Regions from separate parts of the Psychrobacillus sp. FSL H8-0510 genome, predicted to be linked through region 2. Evidence: riboswitches for the same ligand, from Rfam matches in the RefSeq annotation. Region 2 holds a riboswitch; each other region holds the start of a gene.

Region 1 (5,604 bases), 1.5 Mb from region 2:
ATCGTTAAATGGATCTGCTTCTGCATAACCAAGGTCCTGCGCCTCTTTTAATGAGTCATCAAATGGACATTCATCCTGACGCATTTGTGTCAAAATGTAGTTCGACGTACCATTTAAGATCCCTTGGATTCTTTTCACTGAGTTAACTTGTAATAGATTTTTTAATGTCTTAATAACTGGAACTCCGCCGGCTGTTGTTGCTTCATATCCTATAAATACTCCACGAGACTTTGCACGCTCATGTAATGGAATACTATATTTGGAGAACATTACTTTATTTGCTGTTATTACATGACATCCTTTATCAATCGCTCTACATAAGTAGTTATATGCCGGTTCCTCATTTACAATTGCCTCGAATACCACTTGGAGTCCAGGTATATTAATAATATCCTCAAAGTTATCAGTTACTAACACACCAGGTGTAGCCATTCTTTCTTTTCCAACATTGTTTACGAGGATCGCACTAATTTCTAGTTCTAATCCTAAAGACTTTTTCAGATCTTCTCTTTTTTCATTTACAATGTTGTAAATCCCTTGCCCGACTGTTCCGAAACCTAGGATTGCTGCTTTTATCGTCGCCATGCTATCTCCTCCAACTGAATTTGCACAATTGAGTTCCAATTTGCTTCAATTTGTAAAATCTAATCGCATTCATATACGAAGAACTATTTTACATATTGTAGCCCATTTTTACTCAATTATCAATAAAATTCTATCTAGAGAGGACATTTGTTTTTCCCACAAGTACTTTATCAAGGGCAGACTGTAAATCCTCAACCGCCTCTAGTCCAACAGACAAGCGAATTAAGTCTTCTGTAACGCCCGATTTCACCAAGTCTTCAGGAGTTAACTGCTGATGTGTTGTAGATGCAGGGTGGATTATTAGCGATTTAGCATCCCCGACATTAGCTACATGCGACCAAATTTCAATATTATCGATAATATTACGACCTGCCTCTTTACCACCTTTCACTCCAAAAGTTAGGATGGAACCAAAACCATTCTGTAAGTACTTTTTAGCAAGCTCATGGGAGGGATGACTTTCTAAACCTAAGTAGTTAACCCAAGTTACTTCTTCGTTACTTTCTAAGTACTCCGCAATTTTTTGTGCATTTTCATTATGCTTTGGTACGCGTAAATGAAGTGTTTCTAGTCCTTGTAAAAAGGAAAATGCTGCTTCAGGACTTAAAGTTGGACCAAAATCACGAAGCAATTGAACGCGTAATTTCACTGCAAATGCCACGTTTGGAACGTCTATTCCATATCTTAGACCATGATAGGTCACATCCGGTTGTGTGAATCCTGGAAATTTCTCGGAGTCCCAATTGAAGTTTCCTCCATCTACTACAACTCCACCAATCGTAGTACCATGACCACCAATCCACTTAGTCGCTGAATGAATTACGACATGAGCACCGTACTTAATAGGGTTCGATCCATATGGAGTAGCAAATGTGCTATCTACAAGTAAAGGCACTCCTACTTCGTTAGCAATGGCTGCTACGTTTTCTATATCTAATACATTTAAGCTTGGGTTTCCTATAATTTCTCCAAAAAATGCTTTCGTTTTATCTGTCACAGCAGCTCGGAAATTTTCTGGATCTGTAGAATCTACAAATTTCACCGTTATACCATATCGCGGCAATGTATGAGCAAATAAATTAAACGTACCACCGTATAAATTCTCAGCAGCAATAATTTCGTCTCCTGCTCCTGCAATGTTTAATATAGAAAATGCGATAGCTGCCATTCCTGAAGAAAATGCAACTGCTGCCGTTCCCCCCTCTAATAATGCAATTCGTTGTTCAAATACATCCACAGTTGGATTCGTAATACGTGAATAGATATTACCTGTTTCTGCAAGAGCAAATAGGTTTTGTGCATGTTCTGTATCTCTAAATACAAAGGATGTCGTCTTATGAATGGGTACTGCTCGTGATCCAGTCACTGGATCTGGTTGTTGGCCACCGTGTAAAAGTAGTGTTTCTTTTTGTAGATTGGTCATTTGAATTCCTCCTAAAATGTAGTTAGATGGACGCTTATGGAGGCGAGGGAGGATTAGAACAAACAAAAAACCCTCTTCAATTAAGAAGAGGGTGCAAATTCGCATGTTCCTCCTCTTATCTTCCAAATTCAATTTAGAATTTGTAGGATTTAGCACCTTTCCAAGTTGAGAACTTGTTGGTTGCCGGGCATCGTAGGGCCTATTCCCTCCGCCACTCTTGATAAGAGTATTAGATTTAGTTTTCCATCTTGTTACACAGTATAGATTTCTACCAATCTATTTGTCAATACTTTTTTGAATAATTAAAAAACATATACTTTAAAATTCTGAAACTTCTCATCTTTTCATTCGTTTAATATATTGAAGTTAATGGGGGTGAAAAAAATGCTCATTCCGATGATTTGTATCCTTGTGATCAGTTATCTTGTTGGGTCCATTCACGGTTCTAAAATAGCTCAGTATCTGAGTGGGGTAAATATTAAAAAAGAGGGCTTAAAAAATTCTGGCGCCTCAAATGCAGCTATTGTTCTTGGCGCAAAATATGGCATTTTAGTTGCCATAATTGATATTTTAAAGGGAGTTATAGTCGTAATTGGGACGGGTTTTTGGGTTTCACAGTACGCACATTTTTCGATAGTGGAACAGGACATCCTGCTATATAGTGCAGGTGCTGCTGTAATACTTGGACATAACTTCCCTCTTTACACTAAATTTAAAGGTGGTAAAGGCACTGCATCCCTTATTGGTGTACTACTTGCTCTTAGCTGGCCGCTTGGTTTAATCGGACTTATATTATTAATCGGAACTACATTATTAACGGACTATTTATTAATTGGTGTGTTTGTTTTTTACTTTGTTTTTATCGGTGCATCCATTTGGTTTGCAGAAGGAGTAGGGCCAATGGCTATTGCCGGATTCCTATTTTTGATGGCTGTTGTACTACATCTCGAGAATTTCCGTCGTTTAATGCGAAAGGAAGAGATGAGAATCTCCACTTTCTTAAGTAAGAAGAAACCATCTGTATGAAATGAGTGAATATCATGAAGAAGAAAATGAGGTGGATCGTGCTTATCCCATTAGTAGTGATTATTTCTAGTGGAATTGGGATATGGGTTCTCACGAGTAATTGGCTTGAAAATGGTCAAAATCCAAAGGCAGATGGCACCAATCAATATGCTATTGTGCTTGGTGCCAAAGTGAAAAAAGGGAATATCCCTTCTTTTGCTTTACAGTATCGATTGGAGGCTGCTCTTGCGTATGCCCAAAAATATACCCATGTAAAATTAGTACTTTCAGGTGGACGAGGTCCCGATGAAGATATCGAAGAGGCCGTGGTGATGAGAGATTTTCTATTGGAAAATGGCATAGCCGAAGATCGACTCATCTTAGAAGACAAAGCCACCTCAACATATGAAAATCTACTGTTCTCACAAGAATTACTACCCAGTAATATCGACTCCGTCACCCTTATAACAAGCGACTACCATTTACAACGATCCAAAGTACTAGCAAGTAAACTAGGATGGAAATCAGATGTCGTGGCTGCTAAAACTCCCAAAGTGGTTGAATTCAAGGTTCGTACGCGAGAACGTGTCGCGTTGTTAAAGGCATATATTTTGGGGAATTGATTGTTACAAATAGATGGGTATTAAGTAATTATCGTGTTATTTTCTTGATACCCATCTTTTTACTATTCCATAAAATTCATTTTAGCTATGATACCCTTCTTCACCGAAAGGTTGTAGTTTTTCTAACCATTTCTCCAATAACCTTTCTAATTCTTTTTTGCCTACCCTACTTTCAGTTTCCTCTTTTTTAATAATCTCCATATGCTCTATGTCAAAATTATCTTTGCCGAACTGAGTCCAGTCCTTTTGCAGATTTTTATTTGAATGGAGTCCGTTTTCTAATGTAAATTTAACCCCATTCAACGTTTTAAAATTAGGTGTAGAAGCTACATACTTTTTACCGTTTCGTTTGTTTGTGATGACGTAAATTCCGCCCTCGATTTTAATTTCTTTATATTCTTGTTTTAATTCTTTTTTGCGATCCATTTATATTCCATCCTTCTACTTAGTTTTTCACCCAATACGCACTACCATCGTCTTGTCTGGCCAAAAATCCATACTCTATTAAGTAACGTCTTAATGTTACGAAATCCTCATAAGCATTCTTTAGTACATGATTTATTTCTTTCTCTGTGTAAGTTTTTCCTTTTTCAAATCTTTGGATCAGAACTCTTAAGGTTGCTAGTTTTTGCTTTTCTTTCCTCGGAAATTTCATAAGAGGTCCATCTATTCCGTCTGGGAAGAATTTACTTTCGATATCTTTTTGTTCTTCTTGCGTGATGTTATACCGATCGTCCACCATCGTTGCAGTCTTATGAAGCGGTAAAAATGTCGGTGCATGATTGTCTTTTGCCTTTAACATTTCCATCATCGCTAAAAACACTTTTGCTTGTCGCTCCTTTTCCTTTAATACGAAACGATGATTTCGAATCGTAGAAGAGCTTCCAATTCCTAACTCTGTTTGTATTTCTGCATCACTTCTACCCTCATAAAAGAGGCGTAATAGGCTATTTTGATGTTCGGTTAAGCCAGTAAATTTTTTGTTAAGCCCTATTAGATATTGAAAAACAGAGTCATGCTCCATTTCAATATGATGCTTCATGAATTTTTCTGCTTCATATAACATATTATTCTTTGGATAAATGAATCCCTTTTCAACTTTAAAACCGCACATAATACAAATATACATTTCGTCTTCTTCAGCATACCCTGACTTTAACTGTTCTGAGGAGGCACTCCAAAGTAATTCTGACACTTCCATATACAAACACAACCAATCTTTGTTTATTAATTTACAAACATTATATAATAACGTTTGTAAATTATCAATATGTAAAAATGTGGTTGCAATTTATCTGAAAATAATAAACAATATGAATAAGGAGTTTCGTAAAGCGAAACGATAGAGAGGGGAATTCCATTGGTTACATTTAACGATTATGAATATAAACGTCCAAATTTAGAACAAGACAAATCTACATTTAGAGAGTTATTAACAAAATTTAAAGAAGCTTCTTCTGTAGCAGAACAGAATGAGGCAATCGAGAATATCAATGCATTTCGCAATGATTATTCTACACAAGCAAACTTAGTTTATATTCGTGCATCTATCGATACTAATGATGAGTTCTATCAAAAAGAGCGTGATTATTTTGATGAAACGAATCCTGAAATTGAAGAGATGATTACTGAATACTACAAAGCGTTGGTTGAATCACCTTTTCGAGATGAACTGGAGGATAAATGGGGCAATCAACTATTCGATTTGGCAGATTATCAGATTAAGGCATTCTCACCGGAAATTATTTCTCTTATGCAAAAAGAAAATAAGCTTGCATCCGACTACTCGAAGCTAGTTGCTTCCGCACAAGTAGAATTTAACGGGGAAACATTAACACTTGCACAGCTGGGACCATATGCTGAATCTACCGATCGTGATACTCGTAAAAAAGCAAAAGAGACTAGTAGTGGATTTTTCCATAAAAATGAAGCGAAATTTGATGACCTTTATGATCAACTAGTAAAAGT
Region 2 (5,604 bases):
CTATTACTTCTATATTCTCCTGTAGTAACAGATCTGTTATTTTCTTTGCATCGACCATACCCTGTTCAGACAATGGTCTACCCAATTCGTCCGTGGAATAGATGGAATGCGCATGTCTGACGAAATAAAGATTAGTGAGCATTCCTAATTCACTTCCTTACTAGTTCGCTTTGAGTATATTCTTTTAACAAATGGTTCCTTCAAATCTGTATATGCACTAATATTAATATTCTTTTGCTTTGCACTCTGAATTTTTAAAATCATGTAAGCTTCTTTTGCTTTCTCGTTGGAATTTAAGTAATTTCTAAAAAATAGTTGATTACACCATAGTTCTTCTTCAAAATCTACCATATGGATGAAATGAGTTTTCACTTCATAAGTTTCATCCGTAAATTTGGCCAGAACTATTTCACCTGGTCTTTCCACTCTCAATCTTAGAAATCCGATACTTTGTAATTGTTTAAATATAGCTTTATCTACATTTGAAATATCGTCTATTCCTATTAATATATCTATAATTGGTTTAGCAGGCATGTTTTTTATTGCGGTGCTTCCAATATGCTGTATTCGATCTTCTAGAAGTCCTGTTGCTTCTAAAACTTCTAGTTTCACCCGGTTGAACTCTTTCCCCCATTCCCCGTCGTATGGAGATAACTTTACCTCGTTTTTTAATAGTCCAAGCTTCAAAATAATGCCTCCACTTCTACTTTTGCTTTTTAGGAATAGACAATGTTGTCCACTTCTCTTCAGTAGTCACTTGCTTCGCAATATAAATCACCTGTCCAACATGAGAAGATGTATGAGAAAGACTTCTAATAACAGCTTCCATAACAGTATGAGGCTCGTTCCTAATGTAAATAGTTTGGAGCAAATGGACTGATTTTATTGTATCTAATGCTTCTAAGAATATTTGACATCCCCTCGACCAAATTTCTAACAACTCCTCACGAGTTTCCACTGTACTTTCAAATTCCTCGTCCCGATTTCTGTCAGGCTTTTCACCGTCTGTCGTCAAAAAGTCAGTCCATCTTGAAATCAGATTCCCACTCATATGTTTAATGATGATAGCTACACTATTGGAATGATTATTTGGAGTCCAAAATAACTTATCTTCCTCCATCTGCATGATTGCTTTTTCTACATCTCTCATTAAATCAGAAAACTTTTGATGAACTACTCCAATAAAATCAGTGTGCACATCCGTTAGTACCGTCAAATCAATCTCCACCTTTTTGTATTCTGGTTTTTCTATATTATAATAGAAATATTCAGAGAAAAGGAGTTGTTTCTATTATTATGAAAAATGCAGTAGAAATTGGTCGTACTGGTCTATTGGTAAATCCTATTGGTTTAGGAAGTAACGCAGTCGGTGGACACAATCTATTCCCTAATCTAAACGATGAAACAGGCAAGGAAATTGTACGAGCTGCTATTCAAAATGGAATCAATTTTATAGATAGTGCCTTTATATATGGGATGGGAAGATCAGAAGAACTCATAGGAGAAGTATTAAAGGAATTTAACACGAGGCAAGATATGATTATTGCAACAAAAGGGGCACACAAGATAGAGGAAGGAAAGGTTATTGTAGATAACTCTCCTAAATTTTTAAGAGAGACCGTTGAAAATAGTTTGCGCAGACTGCAAACCGACTACATTGATCTATTCTATATCCATTTTCCAGATGAAGGAACTCCTAAGGATGAAGCAATTGGAACACTCTCACGACTTAAAGAAGAGGGTAAAATTAGAGCAATTGGCGTATCCAATTTCACAATGGATCAATTAACCGAAGCCAATAAAGACGGGAATTTAGAAGTAATCCAATCAGGCTATAATCTATTCAAAAGAGAGGCAGAAAATGACTTAATCCCTTTTTGCGCCAAACACCAAATTTCATTTATCCCGTATTTCCCTCTTGCTTCTGGTCTTTTGACAGGAAAATTCAATAAAGATTCTATAATTGAAGACGGCCGATCAAAAAATCCGTTATTTCAAGGGGAGGTTTATATTCGTAACTTGGAAAAGATTGAGTCTCTTCGTAGTATAGCAAATGATAAACAAGCGGAGGTTTCTTCCATTGTTCTTGCATGGTATCTAGCACAAAATACCATAGATACAGTAATTCCTGGAGCTAAAAAACCAGAACAAGTGTTACGAAATCTGAAAGCACTTGAAGTGGAACTGACGATAGAAGAAATGCAGGAAATTAACCGAATTTTTAAGACAGAATAAAAAATTATAATGCTCATTTTCATCAACATATATAGGCTGATCGTGAATTCACTCACGGCCAGCCTTTTAGTTATTCCCAATCATAAGGAGTTTCTTGGTACACATAATAATTCAACCAATTGGAAAAAAGTAAATGTGTATGGGAACGCCAGGAGTTCATCGGTATTTGTGTTGGATCATCGTTTGGAAAATAATTTTTTGGGACATCAATATCCACACCTTTTTTAATATCTCGGTTATATTCGTCTGCAAGTGTAGTTGCATCATACTCTAAATGACCCGTAATCATAATATGCTTTTTATCTTTTGATATTACTAGAAAAACACCCGCATCCTTTGAGTCGGAAAGCAGTATTAAACGAGGGTCTTTTTTTATTTCATCGAAAGATACAGCTGTGTACCGAGACACAGGCGCGTGAAATTCATCATTAAACCCTCGCACTAAATGTACAGTTGGGTCTGATAAACGATGACTGAATACCCCAAAGCATTTCTTAGACAAGTCATATTTCCCGATACCATAGTGATGGTAGAGAGCGGCTTGAGCCCCCCAACAAATGTGTAAAACAGAGGTCACCTGAGTTTTAGACCAATCCATTATTTCCATAATCTCATTCCAATAATTAACGTCTTCAAATTTTAAATGCTCAATAGGGGCACCGGTAATAATCATCCCATCGTATTTTCGGTGCTTAATATCCTCGAATGTCGTATAAAAAGTGTCTAGATGTGTTTTACTTACATTTTTAGAATCGTGGGTTGCCATATGTAAAAAGGTTACATTTACTTGTAGCGACGTATTTCCTAGTAAACGGAGCAATTGAAGCTCTGTTTTTTCTTTTTCAGGCATAAGGTTCAAGATAACAATATTTAACGGACGTATGTCTTGAGCTATCGCTCGATCGGTGTCCATGATAAATATTTTCTCGTTTTTAAGATGTTCAGCTGCAGGTAACTGTTTTGGTATATTTATAGGCAATTTGTTGTCCTCCTTTAAATTCAAAAAACCCTCTTTCCTATAAACAAGAAAAGAGGGTGAACGTTTTGCTCTCGATTCTTATCTTTCAAGAAATTATCTTGTAGGAGTTAGCACCTTTCTGACTACTCAGAGGTTGCTGAAGCTTCAACGGGCCATTTCCCTCGGCTTCTCTTGATAAGAGTTATTAAATTATATTGTTCTTCCTGAGTGAATATTAACATTTGTTTTCAAACAATTCAACTTCTTTTAAACTTTAAAGCGATTCACTGCATTCGCTAATTTGTCACTAAGCTCTGTAAGAGTCTCCGAAGCTTTCGCTACCGATTGGATTGCTCTTAGTTGTTCATCTGATGATGCACTTACTTCTTCACATGCTGCTGCGGTTTGCTCTGAAGTTGAAGCCATCATTTGAATCGTATCTACAACTTGATCCTTAAAGGTAGAAACCTGTTCAATTTCTGCTGAAACAGCATCGATCGAAGTTTGTAAATTATTCATCAGTAACGATATTTCACCAAAAGTTACTTCTGTATTTGTTACAACAGAGCCCTGTTCACGGAAAGTTTTGATAGTATCTTCCATTTGTTGTCCTACAGTATGTGATTCACTTTGAAGTTCCGTAATAGTATGCTTTACTTCTTCTGTCGCTTTTGCAGATTGCTCCGCTAGTTTCCGTACTTCATCCGCTACGACTGCAAATCCTTTACCATGCTCCCCTGCCCGTGCAGCTTCAATACTTGCATTCAATGCGAGTAGGTTCGTCTGTGCAGAAATTTGCATAATAGTTTCCATCACACTACCAATCGCATTTACTCTAACTTCCAATGTACTAAACAACGTGGACATAGAGATTAGATTTGACTCCCAGTTTTGGAAAGATGATTTAAGTTCACTCATTTGGTTTTGACCATTCGAATTCATAGTGTTTGCTTTTATAGCTATATCAGTCATCATTACTGATTTTTCATTGATGAGATTGATTTGATCACTTAAGTGCAACGAACTTTCTGTTACGTCTACAGCATCTTCTGCGGATTTAGAAGCACCTACCGCAATCTCACTCACAGCTGACGAAACTTGCTCTGCGGAAGCGTTTGTTTCTTCTGCCACCGCACTTAAACTTTCCGAATTCGATTGGACATTACTCGCAGACTCTTTCACGACCTGAATAATTTCATTCATATTTACAGCCATCTTGTTGAAGTTATTCGCTAGTTGTCCGATTTCATCCTTGGATTTAATATTAGCCTGAACAGTTAAATCTCCTTCTGCCATAGAATCCATCAATCTTTTTAGTTGTTCAATCGGTTTCAATATACGACTTATTAGGAAAAATAATACTAAAAAGATTAACGCTTCTATACATATAACAATAATAATTATTTGTGAACGAATACTGTCAGCTGTTTGATGGATTTTACTTTCTTCATAAACAGCGCCTACCTTCCAATCTAATCCTGGTAACGTAGTGTATACAGTAGTTGTGTTAGTACCATCCATCAAACCGGTCACATGTCCTGTTTCTGAGGTACTAGAAAGCATTTTCTTTACAGAAGAATCCTTGGATAAATTTTCACCAAATAACGTTGGATGAACAATGGCATTACCATCAGCATCTACAATTATAGGATAACCTTCGTACCCCAACTCGCTGTCAGCTAACGTTTCTGTTAACTTCGACAGTAAAATATCAATAGCAAGAACACCGACCACTTGGCCATTTTTAATAACAGCTTTAGCACCAGAAATAGCATATTCTCCAGTTGCTGCATCCACAAATGGTTTAGACCAGCTATAACTCTCTTTGTTTGAAACAGCATTGGAATACCATTCTCTTGAGGTTGGATCAAATTCTGCTCCAAGATCCGCTTCTGGTATTATTTCAATCGATTTATCTGGAAAAGCGATATACACAGATGCTACAGCATCATACAAAGAAACAAATTCATTGAATCTAGTATCTAAGTTTTTTTCTAATTGAGTAGTCAATACTACATTCGTAGCTTTTTCATTATTTTCAAAATCTAAAATTGCATTAGAAGTAGATAGTTGTAAAAGTCCTTTTTCGTATACAGCTAGATAATTTTGTATGGATGAGGTCATTTCTTTAACTATTACTTGGCTCTGGTCAAGTAAATCTTTTTCGGTCTTTTCACTTATTGTATTTGTACTAATACTTATTAGCGGTATCATGCTTACGAATATTAATGCCATTACTGAAACAATAATTTTCCACTTTATTGATTTTCTCATTTTCCATCTACTCTCTATATAAAATTAAATACATGCCAATATTACTAATCCATTTGGGATAGTATTTAATTTATTATATAGTACAAATGTATGAATGTTAATGCTCTTTTCTAACTATTTGATAAATTTATTTTCTA
Region 3 (5,604 bases), 1.2 Mb from region 2:
ACTGCGGACGTTGACTACAATATTGAAATGGTAAAAGGAGTTAAAACAGCCTTATTTGGTGGAGAGGGATTATTCTTCGCTACTCTTCGTGGTCCAGGTACCGTATGGATCCAGTCACTTCCATTTAGTAGATTGGCTAGTAAAGTATTTGCAGCAGCTCCCCAAACACCTGGTGGTGGTTCAAAAGGTGAAGGTAGTATAACTGGTGGATTATTTGACCTGCTAGGTGGGAAATAAATCGGAATCCTTGAGAATGGCTTGCTTTTTAAGCCATTCTTTTTTTTTATGAAATTATAATATTTTATACCTTGAACTAAGTGCCCCAAGTATTTTGAACAATATAATAACCCTGATTTCTGTTTCAAGTGACGCTTTCCACATTAATCATTAAAAAATGTATTTCTCAACAAGAGGATTTTGTAATGTAATTTATTGAACTGTACTTTTACTCCAATTATCGGGAGAGAATTCCTTAAATACGGACCAAAAGTCCATATTACAGCAGTTATCCGTTACATGCTCTATGTTACAATAATGACAGATACAGCAACTTGGATGTTTAACTTAACACATATAATTTGGAAGCTAGGTGTAGGTATGGTTCTAGCTTCAACCAATATATAAAAGGAGGAGATGTAAACAATGGAAAATCAATATAATAGTATTATAGTAGCGGTAGATGGTTCAAAAGAGGCTGAATATGCATTCCGCAAATCGATTGATATTGCATATCGAAATGAAGGAGCGCAATTACATATCGTAAACATTATTGATACGCGTTATTTTGGAGCTTTTGATCAAGAAGTTGCGGAGGAAGTTAAAGAACAATCTCGGGAAATCTTAGATCGCTATAAGGCTCGCTCTATAGCGGCTCGTGTTGAAAATGTAAATGTCATTATTGAATATGGTTCACCTAAAACAGTAATAACAAAAGAGATTGCTAAATCAGTGGAGGCAGATTTAATTATTTGCGGTGCTACTGGTCATACGCCAGTAGAACGCTATTTAATTGGTTCGGTATCTGAAGCAATCGTGCGTTCAGCTAAATGTGATGTATTAGTCATTCGTACACCTGGTTCAACAATATAAAAAAAGCGTCCAGACTTTCAAAAGTCTGGACGCTTTTTTTATAGGATTAACTTATTCACCTTTTAGGGAACCGACATTGGAGGATTACTTAAAAAAGTAGAGAAGCTACGTGACTGTATCTCGTAGCTTCTCCTGATTCATTTACCCTATTACAGAAAGCTTCATCCGATGTGTAAGTGCAATGTCCATGTACCTTACTTTACCTAGATACTTTGTGTATTTGTTTGAACTAATGCTTTTCTATCTTGAGCTTCATGCATTTTAACCATTACAAAACGTGCAATCGGTTGAATAACCAAACTTTCTAAGAATAGAGCTATTAAAAAGTTACGTGGCCAAATTTGGATAAAGTTAGTAAAGATATCAGTTGTAAATCCATTCCCCATGATATCGCCAACAATAGTCATTGTAAATGACATACCTAAAACTGTGAACAGTGTACGGAACATAATACGAGCAGCAAAACCGTCTGTTGGTGAAATAAATTTAGATGCTAAAAATTCAGCAAAACGACCGATAGCTAACGGTTCTATAATCATCACAATAACCCAAATAATAGGCAACAGGATTAACATATCCATTGCAACCTCACTGTTAAATCCTCCAGCTGCAAGAATTATGTTGATTGATCCTATAAATAGTACTGATAATGTACAAATGATTGCGCCAAATATTGCGCCTTCTTTACCATTCTTTGGTAGTCTTTTATCTTGATGCATATCTTACTTATCTTCCTTTCAAAAAGCTTATTTAGACCTTGGCAATTAATATGAAGCAAAACAGTCGATTTTTATAATAGAGGATAACGTTATAGAGAGAAAAAACTCTTTGAAGTGTCCATAATTTTTTCATTTAAATCCTATATGCAAACCATGTTAATATGGGTTTTCGCTTGGATTAAAGCTAGTCCACAGATTCCTGAGTGCATTATTAAAAGCTGTTTCATTAAACAGCCGACAATTCCTACAATATTACAGAGTTACTGTACTCTTTTTATATATTGGATTTCCTTTTCAGAAATTCTTTAATAAAGTTGGTAATAGTTTTGAAATTTTTATTAAGGGATTAGTTGATTGCTGAGTTAAACACAGCATCATTGCTCCTTCAATTGAAGCAGTCAATAATAATGAAATGGCAGTAGCCTTTTCAACCGAAAAACCATCCGCTAATAGTTTAATATAATAAATTTGCTCTATATTTTCATACAAATCACTACAAGCGGTTCGGACAGGCTCACTCATTGTCGCCATCTCACTAACGATACTGCTAAATGTATAGCCAGTGATGGTCCCATCCTTTTCAAAACTACGAATTAATTTATCAATCATGGAAACTATGGCATCTTCAGTCGAAGGATGCTTACTGAAAATCACTTTAATATCTGTTGTAATATCTTCTTTTAAAGCATGTAAACAAGTTATTAAGAGTTCGTCTTTGCCATTTGGAAAGTGGTGGTAAAGGGCCCCTTTTGTAACGTTACATGCTTTTAAAATTTCTGTTAGTCCTACAGTTTTGTAGCCTTTTTGTTGAAACAGTGTTGTAGCAGTTTCAATTATGAGTGATTTAGTATCCATATCTGAATTTCCTCCTAACATACCGACGGGTCTGTTTGTTAGTATAACAAATTTTTAACAACATTCTAGTATTTTGTTTATTTAAATAAATAGCAAAGCACCCAATACACCCTCGATTGTTTATCTCCCTTTCCTAAACCTTCATATAATATTACGAGGAGCATTATGCCTTATGTTCCTACAATACAAGATGGGAGGTGGATACGATGGAGTCTTCTACAGGATTATGGGTTGGTTTGTTAGGCATCGTTTTAGGGGTGCTAGGTTTCTTTTATGCTCCGCTTTGGCTAGGTGCTGGAGCAGTTCTTTTGGGGCTAGTAGCTTTAGCTTATTCTCACAAGTTAATAGTAGGTTGGATATCATTAATACTCGGTGTAATTGTTTTAATATGGACATTTTTGTTATGATGTTGAACAAAATGCATCTTGTTAAAAACACATCTACGTGTTAAGCTTATTTAAATTCAAAATTGTGATAATTTAATATATTTTTCTTATCCAGAGAGACGGAGGGATTGGCCCGTAGATGTCTCAGCAACCAGCCACGTTTAGGTATGGTGCTAATTCCAAATAGACGTTTGACGTCTTGAAGATAAGAAGACAAACTTCAATATTACTTGAGGATTCTCTTCTTATTAGAGAATCCTCTTTTTTTATTTTAATTGTAAAGGATGAGCATCTAATGTCAAAGAACAGTATCGATACACAGTTAGTTCAATTGGGCAACCATAGTGATGAGAAAACTGGTGCGGTAAATCCCCCTATTTATCTTTCAACAGCTTACAAACATAATGGGATCGGGCAGTCAACAGGATATGACTACACACGAACTAAAAACCCAACTCGCGCTATTTTAGAAGATGGAATTGCAAAGTTAGAAGATGGAGATGCTGGCTTTGCCTGTAGTTCTGGCATGGCCGCTATACAATTGGTTTTGTCCCTTTTTCGCTCAGGGGATGAATTAATTGCGCCTGATGATTTATATGGTGGAACCTACCGGTTATTTAACCAGTATGCAGATTCTTATAATATTCGTACCACTTATGCAAAGTTTGAATCAGCTGAAGAAGTAACAGCATTGATAACCAAAAATACAAAAGCTTTATTTATTGAAACCCCAACAAACCCCTTGATGTTGGAAATTGATATCCAACTATTTGCTGAGGTTGCAAAAGAGCATAATCTACTTTTAATCGTAGACAATACATTCCTTACTCCTTACTTACAGCGACCTATTGAAATGGGTGCTGATATTGTCATTCATAGTGGTACCAAATATATTGGTGGACATAATGACGTTCTTGCGGGACTTGTCGTCTCGAAGGGTGCGGAACTTAGTGAACAGCTGCAAACTAATCATAATGCAGCAGGAGCCGTCCTTTCTCCTTTCGATTCTTGGTTACTCATAAGAGGATTAAAGACGCTTCATCTACGTATGAAGCAACATGATTTAAACGCTAAAAGAATTGCAGAGTTTTTAAAGCAAGAGCCTGCAGTTAAAGATGTATTATATCCTGGGGTTGGTGGGATGTTATCCTTCCGTTTACATAAAAGCGAGGGGGTTGCCCCTTTCCTAGAGAATTTGAAATTAATTGTATTTGCAGAGAGTCTTGGCGGTGTGGAAAGCTTTATCACTTATCCTGCTACACAAACACATGCGGATATACCGGAGATGGAACGAATTGCACGAGGGGTTGATAATAGTCTCCTTCGTTTTTCGGTGGGAATTGAAGAGGTCGAAGATTTAATAACAGATTTACAACAAGTATTTAATACTTTAGAAAGTGAGGGTTTAAAATGAGTGATTTCAAAGAGTCATTGGAAACTAGTCTAGTCGTCGCCTCTACTCGTGGAAATTCAGAAATAATAACGGGAGCTGTCAATGTTCCTATTTATTTATCCTCCACCTTTCATCAAGAAAGCTTTGATAATTTCGGCCCTTATGACTATAGTCGATCGGGAAACCCTACAAGAGAAGCACTTGAAAAAACCATTGCGGAACTAGAGGGAGGAACTAGAGGACTTGCATTTGCTTCGGGAATTGCAGCTATTTCTTCTGCTTTTATGCTTTTGTCTTCTGGCGATCATATCGTTATTACAGAAGATGTATACGGCGGTACCTTTCGCTTTGTTACCGAAGTATTGCCTCGTTTTGGGATTGAGCACAGCTTTGCAGATTTTACTGACATCGATGCAATTACAAGAGCAATACAACCCAATACAAAACTAATATACATTGAGACACCCTCGAACCCTTGCTTGGGTATCACTGATATTCATGCAGTAGTAGAGCTTGCAAAGTCCCATGACTGTTTAACCTTTTTAGACAATACATTTATGACACCATTATACCAACGTCCACTGGACTTGGGAGTAGATGTCGTTTTACATAGTGCCACAAAATTTTTATCCGGACATAGCGATGTTATTGCAGGACTTGCAGTTACAAAAGATGATGATTTAGGTAATCGTTTAGCATTTATCCAGAACTCATTCGGTGCTATTTTAGGTGCACAAGATTCATTTTCTCTCATACAAGGGATAAAAACACTAAGTGTACGATTTGAAAAATCTGCTGAAACTGCGAGAAAAATTGCCAACTATTTAAGTGGGCATGATTTAGTCGAAAAAGTCTATTTTCCTGGACTGTCCACTCATCCAGGATTTGATACACATAACAGACAGTCGAGTAGTGCCGGTGCAGTTCTTTCCTTCCGTTTACCAAATAGATCCATTGCTAAGTCATTCGTAGAAAATATTAGGATTCCTGTATTCGCAGTTAGTCTTGGCGGAGTAGAATCCATCCTCTCCCACCCTGCTCAAATGTCTCATGCAGCAATGCCTAAAGCCGAAAGAGAAAAGCGGGGCATAACAGATGGCCTTCTACGTTTTTCCGTTGGATTAGAGAATGTTGATGATTTAATAGCTGACTTTGAACAATC

What was found. Region 2 has a riboswitch for S-adenosylmethionine ahead of metA (homoserine O-acetyltransferase MetA). Riboswitches for the same ligand answer to the same signal wherever they lie in the genome.
Region 1: linked by a shared signal. The riboswitch ahead of MHI40_RS00970 (O-acetylhomoserine aminocarboxypropyltransferase/cysteine synthase family protein) and the one ahead of metA (homoserine O-acetyltransferase MetA) in region 2 are both predicted to bind S-adenosylmethionine.
Region 3: linked by a shared signal. The riboswitch ahead of MHI40_RS02565 (methionine biosynthesis PLP-dependent protein) and the one ahead of metA (homoserine O-acetyltransferase MetA) in region 2 are both predicted to bind S-adenosylmethionine.

The regions. Positions count from the first base shown of each region.
Region 1 covers NZ_JBBOYZ010000001.1:187,343-192,946, reverse strand. The annotation lists gene MHI40_RS00975 (homoserine dehydrogenase) at 1-585, opposite strand, end outside; gene MHI40_RS00970 (O-acetylhomoserine aminocarboxypropyltransferase/cysteine synthase family protein) at 716-2,008, opposite strand; SAM riboswitch class I at 2,121-2,235, opposite strand; gene MHI40_RS00965 (glycerol-3-phosphate acyltransferase) at 2,393-3,034, shown strand; gene MHI40_RS00960 (YdcF family protein) at 3,049-3,636, shown strand; gene MHI40_RS00955 (GIY-YIG nuclease family protein) at 3,718-4,062, opposite strand; gene MHI40_RS00950 (DUF2087 domain-containing protein) at 4,082-4,837, opposite strand; gene MHI40_RS00945 (M3 family oligoendopeptidase) at 4,997-5,604, shown strand, end outside.
Region 2 covers NZ_JBBOYZ010000001.1:1,719,941-1,725,544, reverse strand. The annotation lists partial or broken gene MHI40_RS08430 (histidine phosphatase family protein) at 1-142, opposite strand, end outside; gene MHI40_RS08425 (GrpB family protein) at 145-687, opposite strand; gene MHI40_RS08420 (DUF1572 family protein) at 704-1,216, opposite strand; gene MHI40_RS08415 (aldo/keto reductase) at 1,297-2,235, shown strand; gene metA (homoserine O-acetyltransferase MetA) at 2,306-3,214, opposite strand; SAM riboswitch class I at 3,290-3,395, opposite strand; gene MHI40_RS08405 (methyl-accepting chemotaxis protein) at 3,461-5,467, opposite strand.
Region 3 covers NZ_JBBOYZ010000001.1:515,153-520,756, reverse strand. The annotation lists gene MHI40_RS02595 (TIGR00266 family protein) at 1-237, shown strand, start outside; gene MHI40_RS02590 (hypothetical protein) at 433-624, shown strand; gene MHI40_RS02585 (universal stress protein) at 643-1,089, shown strand; gene MHI40_RS02580 (DUF2798 domain-containing protein) at 1,293-1,808, opposite strand; gene MHI40_RS02575 (TetR/AcrR family transcriptional regulator) at 2,103-2,663, opposite strand; gene MHI40_RS02570 (hypothetical protein) at 2,870-3,070, shown strand; SAM riboswitch class I at 3,154-3,261, shown strand; gene MHI40_RS02565 (methionine biosynthesis PLP-dependent protein) at 3,345-4,463, shown strand; gene metC (cystathionine beta-lyase) at 4,460-5,604, shown strand, end outside.